DNA from 2 places in the Hymenobacter cellulosilyticus genome. Region 1 is predicted to be linked to the other one. Evidence: riboswitches for the same ligand, from Rfam matches in the RefSeq annotation. Region 1 holds a riboswitch; the other holds the start of a gene.
The links. Region 1 has a riboswitch for cobalamin ahead of MUN79_RS20400 (acyl-CoA thioesterase). Riboswitches for the same ligand answer to the same signal wherever they lie in the genome.

Region 1 (10,220 bases):
GGCCAGGGCTCCGTAGCGCTTCAGGTCCATGTCTTCGAGCTCAATGGCCGTCACGATGCCGGAGTTGGCAAAGCGGGAGTCGCGGCGGCTGGGGCTCATCCCGTTTACGACCACCTCGCCCGGGGCCGTGGCGGCGGGCACAATAAACCCACCGGGGCACATGCAGAATGAAAACACGCCCCGCTGCTTGCCCTGCCACTGGGTTTGGTGGACCAAGGAGTACGAAGCCGCCGGCAAGGGGCCCCGGTCGGCGCGGCGGTACTGGGCCTGGTCGATAAGCTCCTGCTGGTGCTCCACGCGCACGCCCAGGGCAAAGGGCTTGGCCTCGATGCGGACCCCGCGCTTGTGCAGCAGCTCGTAAATATCCCGGGCCGAGTGGCCGGTGGCCAGAATCACGGCGTCGGCTTCCAGGGCCTCGCCGCCGGCCGTTACCACGCCGCGCAGGTGGTTGCCATCCAGAATCAAATCGGTGACGCGGGTGTCGAAGCGTACTTCGCCGCCGGCCTGCCGGATAGACTCGCGCAGGGCGGCCACCACGCCCGGCAACTTGTTGGTGCCGATGTGGGGGTGGGCGTCGACCATGATTTCGGGCGTGGCCCCGTGCTGCACCAGCAGCTTAAGGATGCGCTGAATGTCGCCGCGCTTGGTGGAGCGGGTGTAGAGCTTGCCGTCGGAATACGTACCAGCCCCGCCTTCGCCAAAGCAGTAGTTAGAGTCAGGATTCACCACGTGCTCCTTGTTCAGAGCGGCCAGGTCGCGGCGGCGGGTTCGCACGTCCTTGCCGCGCTCCAACACGATGGGCTTCATGCCCAGCTCAATGGCGCGCAAGGCGGCAAACAAGCCGGCCGGCCCGGCCCCCACGATAATAACGGAGCGGCGGGCCCGGCTCACGTCGGGGTACTGAAACCAGGGACCGAATAAGTCGGTGGGCGGGGCGGTGCGCCAGATGTCGGCCCGCAGGCGCACCAGAGGCTGCCGGCCCCGGGCGTCGATGCTGCGTTTGCGCAGGTGCACGAAGTCGGCCTCGCCAGGCTCCAGGCCCGCAGCGGCCAGCAGGGCGCGGTAGCGCGCATACTCGTCGTAGGCCACTTCCGGGGGAAGCAGGGCCTCAATTTCTAGTTTTTCGGACATAACGGGTGAAAGGTGTTTAGCCTTTAGACCTAAGCAAAAGGTGATTTTTGGACTACAAAGATACGCAAGTGGAGCGGTAGCTCAGGAATGCGGTGGTAAATGGAACGTCAGGTCGAGCCACGCGAGACATCTTGCCTGCTGCTGTATGAATCCTCACTCAATTAGGCCAAGCGAGATGTCTCGCGTGGCTCGATATGACGACTATTATAGGCTACACAAACTTACAGCTGTCTATTCGGCCGTGACGGCCTCGGGCAGGATACGGACCGGGCGCTTGTCGTTGTCGATGGCTACGAAGGTAAACGTACCAGTCACAGCTTTAATTCGCTCCTCGGAATACATTTGCTCCACAAACAGGTCCACGCGCACCTGCAGGCTGGTATTGCCCACGCGCACCACGTTGCCGATGAGCTCCACCAGCGTGCCGCCGGGAATGGGGTGGGTGAAATCGACTTTGTCGCTGGACACGGTTACCATCTTGAGGCGCGAAAAGCGGGTGGCCGTAATGAAGGCCACCTCGTCCATCATGTGGAGCGTGGCGCCGCCGAAGAGCGTGTCGTAGTGGTTGGTGGTGTTGGGAAATACCGCTTTGAAAATACGCGTTTCGGCGCGGGCAATTTTCTCATCGAGCGTGAGCATAGGACTGGGAAAAGAAGGAAAAGAAACGTCCTTCGGCCAACTTCGGGCCACCCGCGCACCAGGAAAAGTCGGGAGAAAAGGCCGGTTCCGGCCGGCAGCCTGGACTCCTAAACGCCCCGCCGCAGCCCGAAACAGACCAGCACCCGACAAGGACCCCATAGCGCGAGGGCAGCCTTATCAACTCGGGCGCAAGGCAGGTCTCCTGACTTATACCGGTTTTCACCGCCCTTCTCAGCCTGGCCCGCGGGCCAGTCCAATGGGCTCTGGTAAGGTGAAAACCAACTTGGTACTTACAGTAGCGCGTCTGTCCGGGATTCGCACCCGGTTCCCTATTAATTCCGGTATTACCCGAAAACCTTGCGGCCGTCTGATTGAAATCAAACCAAGAACAACGCCGGCAAAGGTAGGAGTTTGGTTGTAGCCAACTACCTTGGCGGCGGCCACAGCCCGTTTTTGCCCCGTATTTCCGCCTGAATTCCCGCTTTCTATGTCTGCTTCGCTTCCCGCCGTGCCGCCCGTGCGCAGCATGGCTTCCCGCATCAAATCCATTATCAGCGGCTCCATCGGCAACCTGGTGGAGTGGTACGACTGGTACGTGTACTCGGCTTTCTCCCTGTATTTTGCGCCGGCCTTTTTTCCCAAAGGCAACCTGACGGCCCAGCTGCTCAACTCGGCCGCCGTGTTTGCCGTGGGCTTTCTGATGCGGCCCCTGGGCGGCTGGTTGATGGGGGCCTACGCCGACCGGCACGGCCGCAAAGCTGCCCTGGTGGTGTCGGTGCTGCTTATGTGCGGGGGCTCGTTGCTGATTGCCCTCACGCCGGGCTTTGAGCAGATCGGGGTGGCCGCCCCGGTGCTGCTGGTGCTGGCTCGCTTGCTGCAGGGCCTGAGCGTGGGCGGGGAGTACGGCACATCGGCCACCTACCTGAGCGAAATGGCCGACCAGCGGAACCGGGGCTTTTTCTCCAGCTTCCAGTACGTGACCCTGCTGGGCGGGCAGCTGCTGGCCCTCACGGTGCAGCTGGGTTTGCAGCAGTGGCTTAGTGAGGCCGAAATGTATAGCTGGGGCTGGCGGGTGCCGTTTGTAATCGGGGCGGCGGCGGCCTTGGTGGCATTGTATCTGCGGCGGCACATGGAGGAAACCGACTCGTTCGTGGTGCAAAACCAGCAGGAAACCCCAGAAGCTCACGCCAAGGAGCCCGGCAAATTAGAGCTGCTCCTGCGCTACCCCAAGGAAATTCTAACGGTGGTAGGTCTTACGCTGGGCGGTACTATCGTGTTTTACACCTTTACGACCTACGCCCAGAAATTCCTGGTCAATACGGCCGGCTTCAGCAAGGCCCAGGCTTCCTGGATTTCCTTTGTCACGCTGGGCATTGCCCTGGTGCTGCAGCCTTTGTTCGGGGCCTTGTCGGATAGGGTGGGGCGGCGGCCGGTACTGCTGTTTTTCGGGGTGGGCGCCACGCTCGGCACCGTGCCCCTGATGAGCCTGCTGGGCCGGGCCGACAGTCAGTGGGCAGCCCTGGCGCTGCTGGCCGTGGCCATGCTGATTATGAGCGGCTACACTTCCATCAATGCCGTGGTGAAAGCCGAACTGTTTCCTACTGCCATCCGGGCCCTGGGCGTGGGCCTGCCGTATGCGCTGACCGTGGCCATCTTCGGCGGCTCGGCCGAGTACGTGGCCTTGCAGGCCAAGCAGCTGGGCGTCGAAACGTGGTTTTACTGGTACGTGACCTTCTGTGCGGCCGTGTCCCTGCTGGTGTACTGGCGCATGCCCGACACCCAGCAATCCGGGCATATGACCGAGTGAGTTAGGGGGTGGTGACCGTCTGGCCCGTTTTCAGGTAGTGAACTTGCGTGTTGTCAGTCTGAAACAAGGTGGGGACCAACCGCGGATGTGGCTGGGCACTGTATTGTACATTGAACCCTAAGCAGGGTTGTCGCACCCAGCCGGTTTTGCCAGAGAAGCCGAGTACGTCGCCCTGATTGACGCGCTGCCCCTCGTATACCGCCGCTCCATTCTGCCGAAAGTGCGTGTAGACGGCGTAGGTCCCGTCGTCGTGAAACACAACTATCATATTGGTATCGGGCAGGCGGCCCCGGCCCCCGGATTTGTTAGAGCCCTGGCGGATGTCGGTTACAATTCCGGCCCGGGCCGCACATACAGGGGTATTCTCGGGCAGCCCAAAAATAACCCCACGGCTCCAGGGCTTACCCTGGGTGGAATCTGCGGCTGCGGCTTGCAGAACGATGCTGGTAGTTCCGGTTTGAAAAGGCAACCGATAAACGAAGGTTGTGTCCGGCTTCTTCCCGTTGCAGATGCCGAGCTGCGCATCATACCAATACTTGTACGTGCGGGTCAGATACTGCTCCTGCGGGGTAAAGTGAGCAATGACCCGGGGCTTCTGGGAAGGAAATACCACTATTTTAGCGGGCAGGACTATATCGCTAGTCATGTGTAGCAACTCGGCTTCCAGAAAAATAGTACAGGGCGCAAATCCCCGGTTTATGGCCGTCAGCACGGTCCGGCCATCCTTGTACAGTGCTTCCTCCACTATAACCTGAGGCCCGGATGCCTTCTGGGCCATGCTAGAAAACCCCGAAAGCACTAGGAGGATACAGCTCAATAAGCGGGGTATAGTTATACGGGCGAAGGGCATAATTAACCCGAAGAAACACCCCTCGGTCGAAATAACCTATTGCCTAAGGCGGCAGGCCCGAATAACTACGACGCGCTACCCTGTAGCACCTACCCGAATTAGGTTGGGGAAGTAGTACCTGAGCCGACCGTGCCGTTCATGCCAATTTGCCCCAGACTGGCGTGGGCCTTCGTAGCGTTGTCGAATTTCTCGCTCAGAATGGCGCTGATAGCCTGAGCTACTTCCGGCCCGTTGCGGGCTATGCTGCCGGTGAGCACCTCGTAGTAAAAGGCGGCCAGCGTATCGGCGGGCCAAAGCTGCCCGATATTCTGGTGCAGGGTCTGGAGCTGGGCCAGGGAAGTGTCGATGATTTTGCGGTCGGTGGCGTCCATAGTTCGGGGCAGAGGTGAAAGGCCTTGCTGGTGGGCATACGCGCCCCGGCCGGGTTGGGGTTGCCGCCCGGGTTTCTACGGCCGGGCTTAGCGGCAGTGCTCCTTAAGGATACGCTTGAGCTCTTTTTCGCCCACGGCCGCGTCGCCCCAGCGCAGGGCCTGCCGCAGCGATTCGCAGGCGCTGGGGTCTTCGAGCTTGATCTGGGCAATGGCCAGCATGCGGTAGAACTGTCCTTTATCCACGAATTCGGCCATTTCCAGGCATTTGTTGTAATCGGCTACGGCCTGGGTAAGCTGGCCCTGCTGCTCGTAAGCCAGGCCCCGGGCGGCGTAGGCATCGAGGTAATGGCTGTTGAGGCGGATAGCTTGGCTGTAGGCGGCCACGGCCCGGGCGTATTCCTGCCGGCCGTAGGCCAGTTGGCCCAGGCCCAGGTAAGTCACCGAGTCGGCCGGGTTCAGGGCCAGGGCTTTCTGCAGGTGCTGTCGGGCCCGGGCGCTGTCTTGCAGCGTGGCATACGTGGTGCCCAGCACGCGGTAGGCATTAGCATTCTTGGGGTCGAGGCGCAGCACCTGCTGGTAGGAGGCCAGCACGCCGGCGTGGTCGCCCAGCTTTTCCTGCAAATCAGCCAGGCGCACGTAGTAGGTTAGGGCCCCGCGGCGTTGCGGGTCGCGGCGCTGGGCCAGCTCAAAGTACCGCGCCGCCTCGGCCGGAGTGCCCCGCTTGGTGAGGTAGGCGCTCAGCCCATAGTACACGTTGGCACTGGTCGAGTCGAGCAGCCAGGCCCGGTTGTACTGCTGCAGCGCCTGGGGATACTTCTCCTGGTAAAAGGCAGTCCAGCCCTCGTCGACGTAGGTTTCAGAAGCGGCAGCCCGGGTTTTGTACTGCTGCAGGGCCTGGGCTATAAATTCCTGGTCGGCCTGGCGCTGGGCCGCGGTTTGGGCGCGTCCGGCGTAGCGGGGCCGCTCGGCGCCATCAGCCTGAGCCCAACCATCCGGGGCGGCAGCCAGGCAGGCGAATAGAATCAGCAGTAGTATTTTTGGCATAACACGCGCGTCAATAGGAGGGTAGTACCCCGCCTACTACGTTGCCAAGCCCGGCAGGATGCTTGGTACTTGCTTTTAGGCAGTACGGCCAGCTACTCTGCCGGCGTGGCAAGGAGCGGAGTCGCCCGCGCTCCATGCCGCGGGTGCCCAACTAAAGGCCGCCGCTTGCCCGCGCCCAAGGGTGTTTTAGGGAAAGTAACCAGCCCAGCAGCAAGTCGACTGTTGTTTGAACTCAACCCGTATGAAGTGGCGGATAGCTCGGTCCCAAGGCTGCCGGCCGCCCGATTCTAGAACCGGTTATTTGTCACAGCTGCTCTTCATAGCCCGGCGGATTTCTCTTTCTGCGTCGGGTGTGTAGGCCCATTTCAGGGCTTGGCGCCAAGCTTCACAGGCCCCGCGGGGTCATTGATTTTCGTCTTGGCCTGCCCGATAAGAAAGTAGAACTGGGTTCTGTCGCGGGAGGATACCAGGCTCAGGCAGGTTTGCCAATCGGCAATGGCGGCCGGGTAGTTGCCGGCCTCAGAGTAAGCCAGGGCCCGGTTGGCGTAGGCACTCACGTAGCGCGGATTGATGCTAAGGGCCCGGGTAAAGTCGGCTACGGCCGCCGGGTAACGCTTCTGCCCGTAGCGCACCCAGCCCCGGTTCAGGTAAGCTACCGAGTCCTGCGGGTTCAGGGCCACGGCCCGGCTCAGGTACTGCCCGGCGCGGGCCGTATCCTGCTGCTGCATGGCGAAATAGCCAATACGACCGAGGGCGGAGGCATTGGTGGGGTCCAGAGCCAGAATCTGCTCGTTGGCGGCAATGGCTCCGACGTAGTCGCGGCGCAACGACTGGCCGTAGCCCAAGCTGGCGTAGTACCGCAGCCGGGCCGCATTGCCCGAGTCGTGCCGGCCGGCCAGCTGTTCAAACTGCGCAGCCTCGACTAACTGATTGGTTTGACGCAAATAGGCGCTGAAGCCGAAGTAAACGTCGGCCGCTGTGGAGTCGAGCAGCCAAGCCTGGTTGAAGCGCTTGATGGCCGTAGGAGCGTGGCCCGTAGCCAGGTAGTGCCAGCCGAAATTGACGTGGGCCTGCATGGCAGCCTGGGCACTGCCGTACTGCTGCCGGGCTTCGGCCACAAAACGCGCATCCGCTTCCCGCTGGGCGGCCGTCTTAGTCATGCCCCCGTAGCGTGGCCGCTCATTAATGCCGTTGGGCGCGCGCAGGGCGTCGCTTTGCGCATAGCGGGGGGTAGTGCCGGCAGTTTGCGCTGCTGCCGGGCTATAGCTGAGCAGGCCCCCAGCTAGGATAAATAAGCAACCCTTAACAAGAAATTTCAGCATAAAGTAAGGCCAGGATTAATGGAGCGGCACAGCGGAAAGTTGCGGAAAAAGCCGCACACTATCGCATAAGAGTCCGACCTTCGGTGGAGGCCAAGGTGCGCCGCGGCTGAAGTGCTTTTCGCAGCCTGGCGGCTGAAGCCCACGCCCCAAACCCAACCAAACTCCGCCCCGCCGGTTGCTAGCAACTGGGTGCCGCTCAGGAAATGAGTTGTAAGCTGCATATTGCCCCAATGACCGAACGTATTCCCACCTACGAGCTGCCCGCGTTTGCCGGACCTGGCCAGGCCAATGCCGAGGTGTTTTTCCCCGACTATGCCACGGCCAAGCCCCGGATTCCGCTGCAGCAGCCGTACCGGGGCGACTATTATAAAATCAGCTTGTGCCTGCGGGGGCGGGCCGAGCTTAAGGTGAATCTGGCCCCGTACGCCGTAACGGCGGGCTGCCTGGTACTGGCCACCCCAGACGTTATTAAGGAGTGGGTGTCGGTATCCGAGGACTACGAAACGCTGTCCATCTTTTTTACCAAGGACTTCATTACCACCAACAATGGCAGCACGGGCCGGCTCAGCTTTTTGGTCCAGCCCACAACCTATGTATTTCAGCTTACGGCCCCGGAGGCAGACAACGTGGCCCTGTCGTTTCGCTTTCTGCAGCAGAAGTACAACACCCCGCACGCCCACCGCAGCAACATCCTGAAAAACATCCTGAACGGCTTGCTCTACGAGGTGGGCGCCATTCACGACCGGTCATTGGCCGGCGGACCGCCGGCAGCGAAAAGCAGGGGCCAGGCGCTGGTCGTGGCCTTTAAGGAGCTCGTCCAGATGCACAGCTCCCGGGAGCGGAGCGTCCGGTTTTACGCCGATACGCTGTGCGTTACGCCCAAGCACTTGAGTGAGCTGGTAAAGGAAGCAACGGGCAAAACGGCCGGCGAATGGATAGCCGCTGCCGTGGTTCTGGAAGCCAAAGCTTTACTAGAGGATCAGGCCCGGACGGTGTATCAGGTGGCCGAGTGCCTGCACTTTACCGACCAGTTTGCCTTTAGCCGGTTTTTCAAGAAAACCAGCGGACTTTCGCCCTCGGCCTATCGGCAGGCCGGCTAAGCGCAACTGCCGCCATTTCGCCACAGCTTGCCGCCATCCGGCCATTTGATCCGGCTCCGCTAGCGGGGAATTTTGTCGCAGCAACTTTCGGTAAGCTGCCAGAGGGACCTTAAGCACGGTCCTGGGCAGCCCCGGCAACCCCTGCTGTTCACTAACCAGACGATTCCCATGATACTAGTAACCGGAGCAACGGGCCACCTTGGCACCGCCGTACTGCACACGCTCTTGCAAAGAACGGCCCCCAGCCGCTTGGCCGCCCTGGTGCGCGACGAGCACAAAGCCGCCGACCTGAAAGCGCAGGGCGTCACCATTCACCAGGGTAATTACGACGACCTGGCTTCGTTGGAGCGGGCCATGCAGGGCGTGGAAAAAGTACTGCTCATCTCGGGTGGGGGCGAGGACGAGGCCCTGCAGCAGCACTACAACGTGGTGGATGCCGCCAAAAAGGCTGGCGTGCGGTGCCTGGCCTACACCAGCCGGGCCCTGCGCGACCCCCACACGCTGGTCAACCAGTTGATGGAGCGGCATTTCCAGACTGAAGCCTACATTCAGGCCAGCGGACTGCCCTACGTGCTTTTCCGCAATATTCTCTACATGGACGTGCTGCCGCTGTTTACGGGCCCCCGGGTGCTGGAAACCGGCATACAGCTGCCGGCTGGGGCGGGCCGGGTGGCGTATGCCCTGCGCAGCGAAATGGGGGAGGCTATTGCCAACGTGCTCCTAACCGGCCCGTGCGACAACCGAATCTACCATTTCACCGGCGCTGAGTCGTATTCCTTTACCGACGTGGCTGCGGCTCTAACGGCGGCCTCGGGAATGGACGTAACCTACGCACCGGCGGAATCTGCTGTGTTTGCAGCCCAGATGCAGGAGCGCGGGGTGCCGGAACTGGCTGTTCAGCGCACCCTCGGCTTTCTGACCGACATCAAAAACGGGCAAGAAGCCGACGTAAGCCCCGAGCTGGAAGCAATTCTGGGCCGCAAGCCTACGGGGCTGACCGAGGGCGTGAAAATGCTCTACAACCTGTAGCATACCCAGCAGGCAACCCGAAAAAGCCCGGTACCGCAGTCACGTTAGGCTGCAGTACCGGGCTTTGTTGGTTGCGAATAAAACTAGGAGCTGGCTTCCTCCAGGATGCTTTCCACCCAGTTTTTGCCCCAGTCTTCCAGTTCCTGCGAGGTCCAGAGCTGGGGGTAGAAGATGCGCTTCTGAAACTTGGGAGGCAGGTACTTCTTCCAGTTGGTGCCGCCCGTAGCCGCCAGGGCCGTGGGGTCGCGCTCCAGGTAGCGTACCGCCGACTTAAAGTGCATCAGCGGCCAGTTGATGTTCACGTTGGTGTCGAGCAGCTTGAGCTGACGCAGCAGGCGCGGGTGCTGCCGGTCTTCCTCGGGCAGGCGCTGCACGATGGTCCACACGTTGCGGTCCTGGTACTCGGCTGCGTGCTGGCTGAGCTGCTTGGTGTATTTCTCCTCAAACTGAATCAAGGTCAGGGCTTTGGCACCGGTTTCCTCAACAGTGGCCCCGGCCTTCCAGTAGATGCAGCCCATCAGCTCGTCGTGGGCGGCGGCTTCGCCCAGCAGGCGGCGCTTCTCTTTGTTCAGCAGGTTGTCGAGCGAGGTGGAGGCAATTTCAATCATGCGGTACTGCACGCTCTGAAAGCCCGAGGCGGGCATCAGGGCCATGCGAAACTGCAGAAACTGATTCTTATCCATGCCGTCAACCATCACGTCGAACGAGTCAATCAGGTTCTCGAAGTAGCGGTTGATGCGGCCCAGGCGCAGCACCAGCTCACCCACGGTCGGGGCCGTGAGTTGCCCGATTTGCTCGTACTCGCAGAGGCAGAGCTTGAAATAGAGCTCCGTAATCTGGTGGTACATGATAAAGATCCGCTCGTCGGGAATCTGGGTCAGGGGCCGCTGCAGCGAAAGCAGCGTGTCCAGCTCGATGTAGTCCCAG
Region 2 (10,220 bases), 1.8 Mb from region 1:
GAGCGTTACGACCGGGACGCCCTGCGGGCCCACCTCGGCCCGAAGCCCGAGCCCACGTCACGACCCGCAACTTTCCCGACACCGTGGCTGATTTTCGCCACCGTACCGGCATCCGGGAAGGTGGCAACCTATACATGTTTGCCACCACGGACCTGCAGGGCAGATTGGCGGTTTTGGTCTGTGAAAAGCTGTAGGCAGCACCATCTGTCAATGTGAGACGCAGCACGATTTAACCCTTTTACCAAAAAGCCCTAACGCCTGCTCAGGCGTTAGGGCTTTTCATTTTAGAGGGCTCAGCACATTTCAGAGGACGGATGGCCACGGCCTTCGGCCTCGCCATGACACGTTCTCACTATTTATTTCGTTCGCCTACCACTTCTCACTTTGCCGGACTGGTCCAGGGGCTGCCTTTGAGGCGGAAGCGCCAGGGCAAGGCGGCATCCGAGCCGGCGTAGTCGATACCGACGCGGGGGCTGGCAACGATTAACTCCTCGTGGACGGGCTCCTGGCGGTCTTCCATCCAGATCAGGTCGCCGGTTAGGTCGGTACCGTAGTGCTTGGTGGTAATGCCCAGAGCCTGGGTAAGCAGGCCGGGGCCGCCGGTCAGGTTGCGGGCCGAAGCCGTAAGGCCGCGGCGCAGCAGCATTTCCGGGATGCCCTCGGTGGGCTCCAGGCCCCGAATTAAGACAGCATCGGCTTTGCCGGCCTCGTTGGTAATGATGTTGAACAGCACGTAGCGGCCGTAAATGAGGTAGGTGTAGGCCACGCCGCCGGCTTCGTACATTACCTTGGTGCGGGCCGTGTAGCGGCCCAGGTGGGAATGACAGGCCTGGTCGTTGATATGGGCGTAGGCTTCCGTCTCCACGATTCGTCCGCCGGTGAGCACGCCGTCGATGGTGGTGAACAGGTATTTGCCGATCAGGTCGCGGGCTATTTGGACTACGTTGGGGCGCTGGTAAAAGGCCAGGGGCAGCTTGGGCATATAGAGTGAGCAGATAGGGAGTTTGACACCCAAACGGCTGACGGAGCTGAACGTTTGGCGGTGCATACTAAAAACGCCGTATCTTTGTCCCGTTATAGGTGGCCAGACCCCGATTGGGGCGAGGCTGAAAAGGGAATCCGGTTTAAATCCGGAGCTGTCCCCGCAACTGTACGCTTCGAGTATTGGTAGGCCCATTCTCGCCACTGTTTCGCCGAAGGCCGTTTCACCCGCTGAAACGACCCGAGAAATGGGAAGGCGGCCTACCGGGAGCAAGCCAGGAGACCTGCCTATACAAATTATAGTGTTCAGCGCTTTCGGGTGAAAGGCGGAGAATGATGACAGTGGCGGCCCCGGGTCGTTGATTTCCCTGTTTTCAGCCTCGGCTTCTAGTTGGCTTTTCTTCGCAGAAATAGGCCGGCGGGAAGTTTTGAACCGAATTTTCCTAAACCGGAAATTTGGTTCGGATGATTGGTTTTTACCGTTTCCGGTGGCTTGGGCCACCTTTTCTACTTGCTTTGGCCGCCGGCATGGCTGGGCCAATAGCAGGGCACGCCCAGCAACTGCCCGCCGACTCGACACGGCAGATTCAGCAGGTGCAGCAGCTGCCCGCGGTCAGAGTTCAGGCCGGGCAACCCAGCCGCTTTGCCGTCGGTAGCCGCACGCTCACCCTCGACTCGGTGGCCCTGGCCCACTACCGCAGCGGCACCGTGGCTGATGTGCTGTCGGCCCGCACGCCTTTATATATTAAGAACTACGGGCCGGGGCAGTTATCCTCTATTTCAATTCGAGGTACCTCAGCCCGCCATACAGCCGTGCTCTGGAACGGGCTCAACATCAGCCTGCCGTCCCTGGGCGAGTCGGACTTTGCGTTGCTGCCTAATAGCGGCGCTACCCAGGTGCAGGTGCAGCACGGCCCGGCCAGCGCATTGTACGGCAGCAGTTCCATCGGCGGCACCGTATTGCTTTCCTCACCGGCCCGCTGGAATACGGGCCCGCGGGCTTCGTTTCAAACCGAGCTGGGCAACTTTGGCTTGCAGGCCAACAGTCTGGAAGGCGGCTTCAGCAATGCCCGCGTTTCGGTGCGGACCAGCGCCTCCCAACGCTCGGCCCAGAACGATTTTTCCTACGAGGTGCGCGAGGCCAGCGGGATGGTGCGCCGCCGCCAGGAAAATGCCGCTTTTCGCCAGTGGAGCCTAGCTCAGGACATCCAGTTGCGCACCGGCGAGCATAGCGAGTGGCAGGCCGCCGCTTGGCTGACCGATGCCGACCGGCAGATTCAGCCCTCGACGGGCTCGGCCAATACCCATGCCCGGCAGCGCGACCAAAGCCGCCGCCTGCTGGCCGGCTACCACCACGTAGCGGCTCGTCACGAGTCGGGGGTGCGGGTAGCCTGGTTTGAAGACGTGCTCAACTACCGCTCCGATGACGTGACCAACAACTCCCGGGTGCAGACCACCCAGGCTCAGGCGGAGCACACGTTTACCTTTCGACCCAATGCCAGTCTGCGCGTGGGTGCAGAAGCCCAGCACTTCAGCGGGCGGGTAGATGGCTACCAACAGTCTATCGACGAGAACCGCTACGCCGGCTTTGCCCTGCTGCGCTACGACCCGCGGCCCAGGCTGCACCTGACGGCTAACCTGCGCCAGGCCTTGCTCCCGGGACGGCGGGCGCCCCTCACTCCTACTCTAGGTGCGGAGTGGCAGTTCTGGCAAACCGATGCCCAAACTCTGGCCGCGAAGGCCAACGCATCGCGCAGCTACCGGGCTCCCACGCTCAATGAGCGGTTTTGGCCCACCGGCGACCCAAACCTGGCTCCGGAGTCGGGGCTGGGCTACGAGGGCGGGCTGACCTACGAGTGGAAACCACGGGAAGACCTGACACTACAGAGTGAGCTGACTGGTTACCATCAACTCGTGGATAACTGGGTGCAGTGGCTGCCCGACCGCCTGGGCCGCTACACGCCCAAAAACCTGCGCCAGGTGCGGGCCCAGGGCGTAGAGCTTGGCTCCCACCTGCGCTGGACGCACCGGTGCTACCAGGTGCGGGCCGGAGTGGAATACGCCTATACCCAGTCCAGGAAAGTGCGGGGCTACAACGACGACCCCGACCCGGTAAACCAGCAGCTGGCCTACGTGCCCCTGCACGCGGCGGCCTTCAGCTCCGACCACGCTTGGCGGCGCTGGGTGCTGTCCACGGTCCTGACGTACACGGGCACCCGCTTTATCGACGCCACGGGCAGCAACAAACTGCCGGGCTATACCCTGCTCAATGCCACGGTGGGCCACACGGTACGGGTCACGCCGGCCTGGTCGGCCACGGTGCTGGTGCAGGGCTTCAACCTAACCAACCTGGTGTACCAGAGCTACGAGTACCGCGCCATGCCGCTACGCTCGGGCAGCGTGAGTCTGCGCGTGAACTGGCACTAGTCCAACGAATCAATAACTCTTCACTTTTCCACTTTCCCCTACCCATGCTTTCCGCACAACCCTTTTCTACTCTGTTTTCCCGCTTCGCCCTCGTCGGCGGCCTGGCTTTGGCCCTGGGCAGCTGCTCCGACGATCCGGAAGAAGCCGGGCCCTTGTACAACATCAGCAAGGATGGCAACAACGTCTTCGTACTGAATGAAGGCAAGTTTCAGACTCCTAACGGGGCCGTTTCCTACTTCAACAAGGGCAGCAAGACGGTAGTCGACAAGAGCATTTTCCAGACCGTAAACCAGCGGGAACTGGGCGACGTGGTACAGTCGATGCTGGTGGTAGGCAACCAAGGCTACATCGTGGCCAACAACAGCAAGAAGGTGGAAGTAGTGAACCTGACCACGTTTAAGACTATAGCTACGGTCAAAAACCTGGAGCAGCCCCGCTACGCGGTAGCGGCCGGTACCAACAAGGCGTACATCACCGAGTGGGTAAAATACGGCAGCCCGGGCCGGGTATCGGTGCTGGACTTGACTACTAATACCGTGGTTAAGACCATTACCGTTGGCAAGCAGCCCGAGCAAATCGTGGCCGTGAACGGCAAGGTGTACGTGGCCAACTCGGGCGACAATAACCTGAGCGTTATCAACCCGGCTACCGACGTGGTTGAAGCCACCATCACGGTGCCCGACGGCCCCAGCAGCCTTGTAGTCGACAAAACCAACACCATCTGGGTGCTGGGCGCGGGCTTTACCGTGTACGACTCCAACCCGCCCTACGCCGTGCTGTCGTCGACGCCCGGCAGCCTGACCAAGGTGAACCCGACGACCAACACGGTGCAGTCGAGCCTGGCTTTTGCCAGCAACAACCCCAGCGGCCTGCGCATCGACGGGACGGGCGCCCAGCTCTTCTACCGTTACAAGGGCGCCATCTACCGCATGAGCACCACCGACCTTACGCTGCCCGCTACCCCGCTGATCCGGCGCAGCTTCAGCGGCCTAGACATTGACCCCAAGGACAACACCATCTATGCCGCCGTTACGCCTTCCTACACCACGGCCGGCAAGTTTATCCGCTACCAGGGCACGGGTGCAGCCATCGACTCATTCGAGGTCAATATTGCTCCCAACGGCTTTGTGTTCTATTAATCGTGTGACTTATCCTTAGTGCTTTATTCCTTGTGAATGAAAAAGCCCTTCTGCGACGATGCAGAAGGGCTTTTTCTATGAATGCGGAGGTCGGCTTAGTCTTCCAGGCCGTCGTTGTTACGGTCTTTGGCTTCGCCGGCGTGGTCGTACAGGTCCTTACCAGTGGTGACCTTGGCTGTGTCGTTGGCCATGCCGTTGGTATTGGAGCTGCTTCTTTCGCCGGGAGCGGGGTCCTTGGTTTTGTCGGCGCCGCGCTCTACGTTCGTATCACCCGAGTCGTTACCGGTGTTACAGGCCGTGAGGGAAGCAGTGGCCAGCAGGAAAGCCAGCGCGAGGGGTCGGAGCAGAAAGGTTTTCATGGGTTGGGCTAAATAGGATGGAGAGCTGAAGTACTACCTACGGCTGACCGCCGCCGTGGTTTTTGCGTAAGCACGGAGGCCCCTCAGCCAGCTCCTCAATCAGACCAACAACCGCCAGAATAAATTTGCTTTGCCTGCCACCCGGACAGCTAGCGGCCGGCGCAAGATCAGGGTAACCGACAAGCTGAGCCTTGCCGCCAAATGCGCCGAAACTGCTTTCCGGGTATATTTGTTGCCACGCTTAGCTTATGAATCGTCTTACCGCCCTGTCTGCCTTTTCTCCTGCCCTGCTGCGCCGCGCCGGCGTGCTGGCGGGCGTAAGTTTTTTATTGGCCCTGCTGCTGATAACCTACCTTTTCGGGGTGTCAGATCATTTCTTCGGTCGATTGTTTGGTGCTTTTTTCGTATTATTCTGGCTCTTAGCCGTTACGTTCCTGGGCGTTGTGCCTTTCGTGAACTGGGCGGCTACTCGTTGGTTTGGTAAAGAATGGTCGGATGAGCCCGCGGCTCCCGTGCGGCGCGCCCGGCCGGCTTCGGCTTCGGTTGCAGTAAATAATCGGAAACCCACGCGGCCCGCGCCGCGGCAGAACACTCCAAAACATCCGTGAAAACGACGCTCCTCCACATTAAGAACATGGTGTGCCCTCGCTGCATCGACGCAGTGCGCCACCTTCTCGAACAGGCCGGCTACCGTCCTACCGAGGTGACTCTCGGCCAGGCGCAGCTCGACCATACCACGCCCGCCGACCCGGCCGTGCTGGCCCCCATTCTGCACGAAGCCGGCTTCGAAGTGCTGATGGGCCGCGCCGACCAGCTCACCGAGCAAATCAAAGGGGCGCTGGGTGAATACCTGGAACACCTGCGCACCGCCCGCATGCCCCTGACCACCTCAGCCTTCCTGACCGAACGGTTTGCGGCCACGTACTCGCACCTGAGCAAAGTATTCTCGCGCACGGCCAACCTGACCATCGAGAAATACCTGATTCGCCTCAAGATTGAGCGGGTCAAGGAAATGCTGAGCTACGGGGAAATGACGCTCAGCGAAATTGCCGACCAGATGCGCTACAGCAGCGGCCAGCACCTGAGCAACCAGTTCCGCCAGGTTACGGGCCGCTCGGTCAGTGAATTCCGCCGGGACCTTATGCCGAAACGACTTTCCCTGGACCAGCTGGCGTAACGACAACGGCCGGCTGCCGCAGCCCTTCAAGTATGCCTTACCAACCTGGGGCGCCCAAGAAACTTGTTTTTCGGGCGCCCCAATTGCGTTTACGGCCCGGGAATCGGGGCCGGTCCTGAACCAACAGCCGGCGCTACACTGTTCGGGCGTATCTTTGTGGTTCTCTTTGTCGTGCCTCCGTGTCTATTGCCTCGCCCCGAATTCTGCTCATCACGCCGCCGCTCACGCAGCTGAACACGCCCTATCCGGCCACGCCCTACATCAAGGGGTTTCTCGGGGGCCGGGGCTACCAGGTTACCCAGGCCGACCTGGGCCTGGAGCTAGTGCTGAAGCTATTCTCGTCCGAAGGGCTGCAGCGGGTTTTCGCCGAAATCGAGGCCGGCAGCTTTGAGCTAAGCGACAACGCCCGGCGCATGGTGCGCCTGCAGCGCAGCTACCTGGCCACCATCGGACCCGTTATCCGGTTTCTGCAGAACAAGGACAGCACCCTGGCCTCGCGCATCTGCCACAACCGGTTTCTGCCCGAGGCGGCCCGTTTCGACAACATTGCCGACCTGGAAGCCGCCTTCGGCACCCTGGGCCTGCACGACCAGGCCCGGCACTTGGCTACGCTCTACCTGGAAGACCTTGGGGACCTGATAAAGGAAACCGTGGGGCCGCAGTTTGGCTTTTCGCGCTACGCCGAGCGGCTGGGGATGTCGGCCACCTCGTTTGATGCCATGCACGAGGCCCTGCAAACCGCCCCCAACCTGCTGGACCGGATGCTGCTGGAATTGCTCGACGAGCTGGTAGCCCGGGTGGAGCCCGAGGCCGTGGGCTTCTCGGTGCCTTTTCCCGGCAACCTGTACGGCGCCCTGCGCCTGGCAGGCCGCGTGAAAGAGCTGCGTCCACGGGTAAAAACCCTGATGGGCGGCGGCTACCCCAACACTGAGCTGCGCCAGATCAAGGAGCCCCGCTTTTTCGACTACATCGACTTCCTGACCCTGGACGACGGCGAAGGTCCCTGGCTGCGCCTGCTGGAGTACATTCAGCAGGAAAACGAGCTTCGGACCCAGCAAGTTGAGGGTCATGTCGAGCACAGCGAGACATCTGGCGTGCTGACGGCTGCTTACCATTCCAACGACAGCACGCTAGCTGCTTCGGCTTTGCCTCTGCATGACGTTCTTTCGCTACCCACTGTCCTGCCGGACCGCAGCCTGCTGCAGCGCACGTTTCTGCGCAACGAGGCCGGCATTGTGGAGTACATTAACCACCCGCACCCCGATGTTCCGCACACTGAAGTCGGCACGCCCGACTACAGCGACCTGCCGCTGACGGAGTACTTGTCGGTAATCGAGGTGCTGAATCCCATGCACCGGCTCTGGAGCGACGGGCGGTGGAACAAGCTCACCATTGCCCACGGCTGCTACTGGAAGCGCTGCTCGTTCTGCGACGTGACGCTCGACTACATTTCCCGCTACGAAACCGCCCCGGCCACCCTGCTCGTGGACCGGATTGAGCAAATCGTGCGGCAAACTGGGCAGACCGGCTTTCACTTCGTGGACGAGGCCGCCCCGCCCCTGGCTTTGCGTGACTTGGCCATTGAGCTCATTAAGCGGCAGGTGAATATTACGTGGTGGGGCAACATCCGCTTCGAGAAAACCTTCTCGCCCGACTTGTGCCGCCTGCTAGCCGCCTCGGGCTGCATTGCCGTATCGGGCGGACTGGAAGTGGCCTCCGACCGGCTCTTGGCCCTGATGGAAAAAGGCGTGACCATTGCCCAGGTGGCCCGCGTCACGGATGGCTTTACCCAGGCCGGCATCATGGTGCATGCCTACCTGATGTACGGCTTCCCGACCCAGACCACCCAGGAAACTGTGGACGCGCTGGAGGTGGTGCGGCAGCTCTTCGGGGCGGGCATCGTGCAAAGCGGCTACTGGCACCGCTTCGCCATGACGGCCCACTCCCCCGTGGGGAAAAACCCGGCCAAGTACCAGGTGGTGCCCATCGGGCCTGAGCCCGGCGACTTTGCCTGGAACGACCTGTGGCACGACGACCCCACCGGCACCGACCACGAGAAGTTCGGCGCGGGCCTGGCCAAGGCGCTCTACAACTACATGCACGGCATAGCCCTGGACGAACCCCTGAGCTTCTGGTTCGACTTCAAAACGCCCCGCCCCACGGTTCCGCGCCAGCTGATTCAGCAGGCGCTGCAGGACCCGGGCAAGCCGGATTTTGCCAAGCATAACCAGCGCCTGTTCTGGCTGGGCAACGTGCCGGAGCTGCGCTACACCGACGCCAAGAAAGGCCAGCGCGCCGTGCTGACGTTCTACGAGCAGGCCGAAGACTTCGAAGTCAAAACCGCCGCCCCGCTGGGTCCCTGGCTGCACAAGCTTATCACCGGCCTGGCCACGGACTACGATACCAAACTGCTGCTCAAGGATGCCGCCGCTACTTTCCCGACCAGCGTAGCCGGCATGAGCTTCGAAGCCTTTGTGGCCTCCCACGCCTGGCAACTGCTGCGTGAAAAAGGTCTGCTGATCTTATAAGCAGCGTCGAAAGCAGCGGCGACCCTACAGCGCCTTGCGTTGGCGCAGCCAGGAGGTCAAATCATCCACGAAGCCGGGCGCGGGCTGGGTCCAGGTCCATTTTCCGTCGGAACTCAGGCGGCCGGGCACGATAAAGTCAGCATTGGCCTGAGATATTACCCGCACCTGGGAGCCTTGCCGCGCGCCCACCGCCAACCGCAGGCGCTTGGCACTGTCGCGGGCGTTCAGGCTAGTGTCGTTGGCCGCATACAGGGCCAGGGCCGGAATCCGCAGGCGGCTTAGCTGCTGGAAGGGCTTGGCTTCGGCGGCAGAAGTGGCCTCCACGTTTTCCAGGAGCACAAAGCTGGGAGCCGGCTCGGTGAGGCCAATGGTTTCTATGACCCGCACGGCGTTGGCCCCGCGCAGCCATAGCCCTACCTGGGTGGAATCGACGGCCGGGTGCTTGCGCAGAGCCTGAAACGTGGCGGCCACACTGCGGATGACGGTCGAGTCGCCCTCGGGCACGGTGCTGGTGGGCACTACTACGGTCAAAAACCCCTGGCGGGCCAGCAAGTCGGCGCGGGCGGCAGCAGAGGCCGCCGAGCCGGCATCGGCCAGCAGGGCCACCGCGGAATGGCGCGTGACGGTATCGGCGGGAATCAGCAGGGTCAGGCTTTGGGTGCGGCCGTTGGCTTGCCAGCTAACGGCTTTTTCTTGGTAAGCCCGTGGCGCGGCCTGCCCCCGGCGCACCCACACAAACTCGGTCTTGATGCTGTCCAGGGTAAATAGGCCCCGCAGAAAGTCGCCCTCCCGAATGGCGTTAACCGAGGCTTTGCTCAGCTGGCCGGGCTGCTCAAACATCAGCTGGGGCTCCTTGTAGCGCAGGTTGGTGGCGGCAAAGCTCAGTCCTGGCAGCTCGGGAAAGGTCATATCAGCCTCCAGCTTCCCAGGCGAAACTTCCCGCAAGTCCAGCGCTACCCGCAAATCGGTACCCTGGTAGCTGATGGGGCCTTCGTAGTGGCCCGTGGGTAAGGGCAGCGTGGTAGCCTCCCTGCCGCCCCCGGAAGAGCAGCCGCCCAGCAGCAGAGCCAGCGCCGCGCTAGGCAGCAAGGCCCCGCAGCGGCGGGCCGGGAAAGACATAAGCGGAAATATTCGCACAGCGTGAACGGGAGGTTACCGGAGCGCAAAGGTAATGACCGGGCGGAATGTGCGCGGTTTACAGGCCTTTGCGCAGAATCAGGTCCGTCTGCACGTCCTGACCCACCTTAAACTCATGCTTGCCGATTTCCCGGAACCCAAAGCGGCGGTAGAACTCAATGGCCGGCTGATTTCGCTCCCACACGCCCAGCACCACCGTGCGGCACTGGTGCTGCCGGGCTTCCTCTATAGCCCGCCGCATAAGAGCTGCGCCCAGGCCGGTGCCAATCCAATCCTGGCGCACGTACAGCCGCTCGATTTCCAGCCGGCCCGTGGGCTCCTTGCCTTCTTCCAGCCCCAGCGCGGAGCCCAGCCGCAGCTTGGCATAGCCCACGGCTTCCTGCTGCATATGGGCCAGCAGAAAGGTGGTTTGCGGGTCGTTGAGCTCGGCCAGCTGCTTTTCCTCGCTGAAGGTGGCGGCCAGAAACTCGGC

Region 2: another riboswitch for cobalamin. It lies ahead of MUN79_RS00590 (TonB-dependent receptor); the one in region 1 lies ahead of MUN79_RS20400 (acyl-CoA thioesterase).

What each region holds. Positions count from the first base shown of each region.
Region 1 is NZ_CP095046.1:4,132,118-4,142,337, reverse strand. It holds gene MUN79_RS20405 (NAD(P)/FAD-dependent oxidoreductase) at 1-1,131, opposite strand, end outside; gene MUN79_RS20400 (acyl-CoA thioesterase) at 1,363-1,770, opposite strand; cobalamin riboswitch at 1,946-2,145, opposite strand; gene MUN79_RS20395 (MFS transporter) at 2,258-3,577, shown strand; gene MUN79_RS20390 (M23 family metallopeptidase) at 3,579-4,223, opposite strand; gene MUN79_RS20385 (hypothetical protein) at 4,526-4,798, opposite strand; gene MUN79_RS20380 (tetratricopeptide repeat protein) at 4,886-5,842, opposite strand; gene MUN79_RS20375 (tetratricopeptide repeat protein) at 6,208-7,164, opposite strand; gene MUN79_RS20370 (helix-turn-helix domain-containing protein) at 7,395-8,264, shown strand; gene MUN79_RS20365 (SDR family oxidoreductase) at 8,433-9,293, shown strand; gene MUN79_RS20360 (tryptophan 2,3-dioxygenase family protein) at 9,377-10,220, opposite strand, start outside.
Region 2 is NZ_CP095046.1:106,748-116,967, forward strand. It holds gene MUN79_RS32235 (hypothetical protein) at 1-216, shown strand, start outside; gene MUN79_RS00585 (DNA-3-methyladenine glycosylase) at 380-982, opposite strand; cobalamin riboswitch at 1,062-1,287, shown strand; gene MUN79_RS00590 (TonB-dependent receptor) at 1,510-3,408, shown strand; gene MUN79_RS00595 (YncE family protein) at 3,453-4,547, shown strand; gene MUN79_RS00600 (hypothetical protein) at 4,643-4,906, opposite strand; gene MUN79_RS00605 (hypothetical protein) at 5,155-5,514, shown strand; gene MUN79_RS00610 (helix-turn-helix domain-containing protein) at 5,511-6,083, shown strand; gene MUN79_RS00615 (B12-binding domain-containing radical SAM protein) at 6,269-8,611, shown strand; gene MUN79_RS00620 (hypothetical protein) at 8,636-9,730, opposite strand; gene MUN79_RS00625 (GNAT family N-acetyltransferase) at 9,807-10,220, opposite strand, start outside.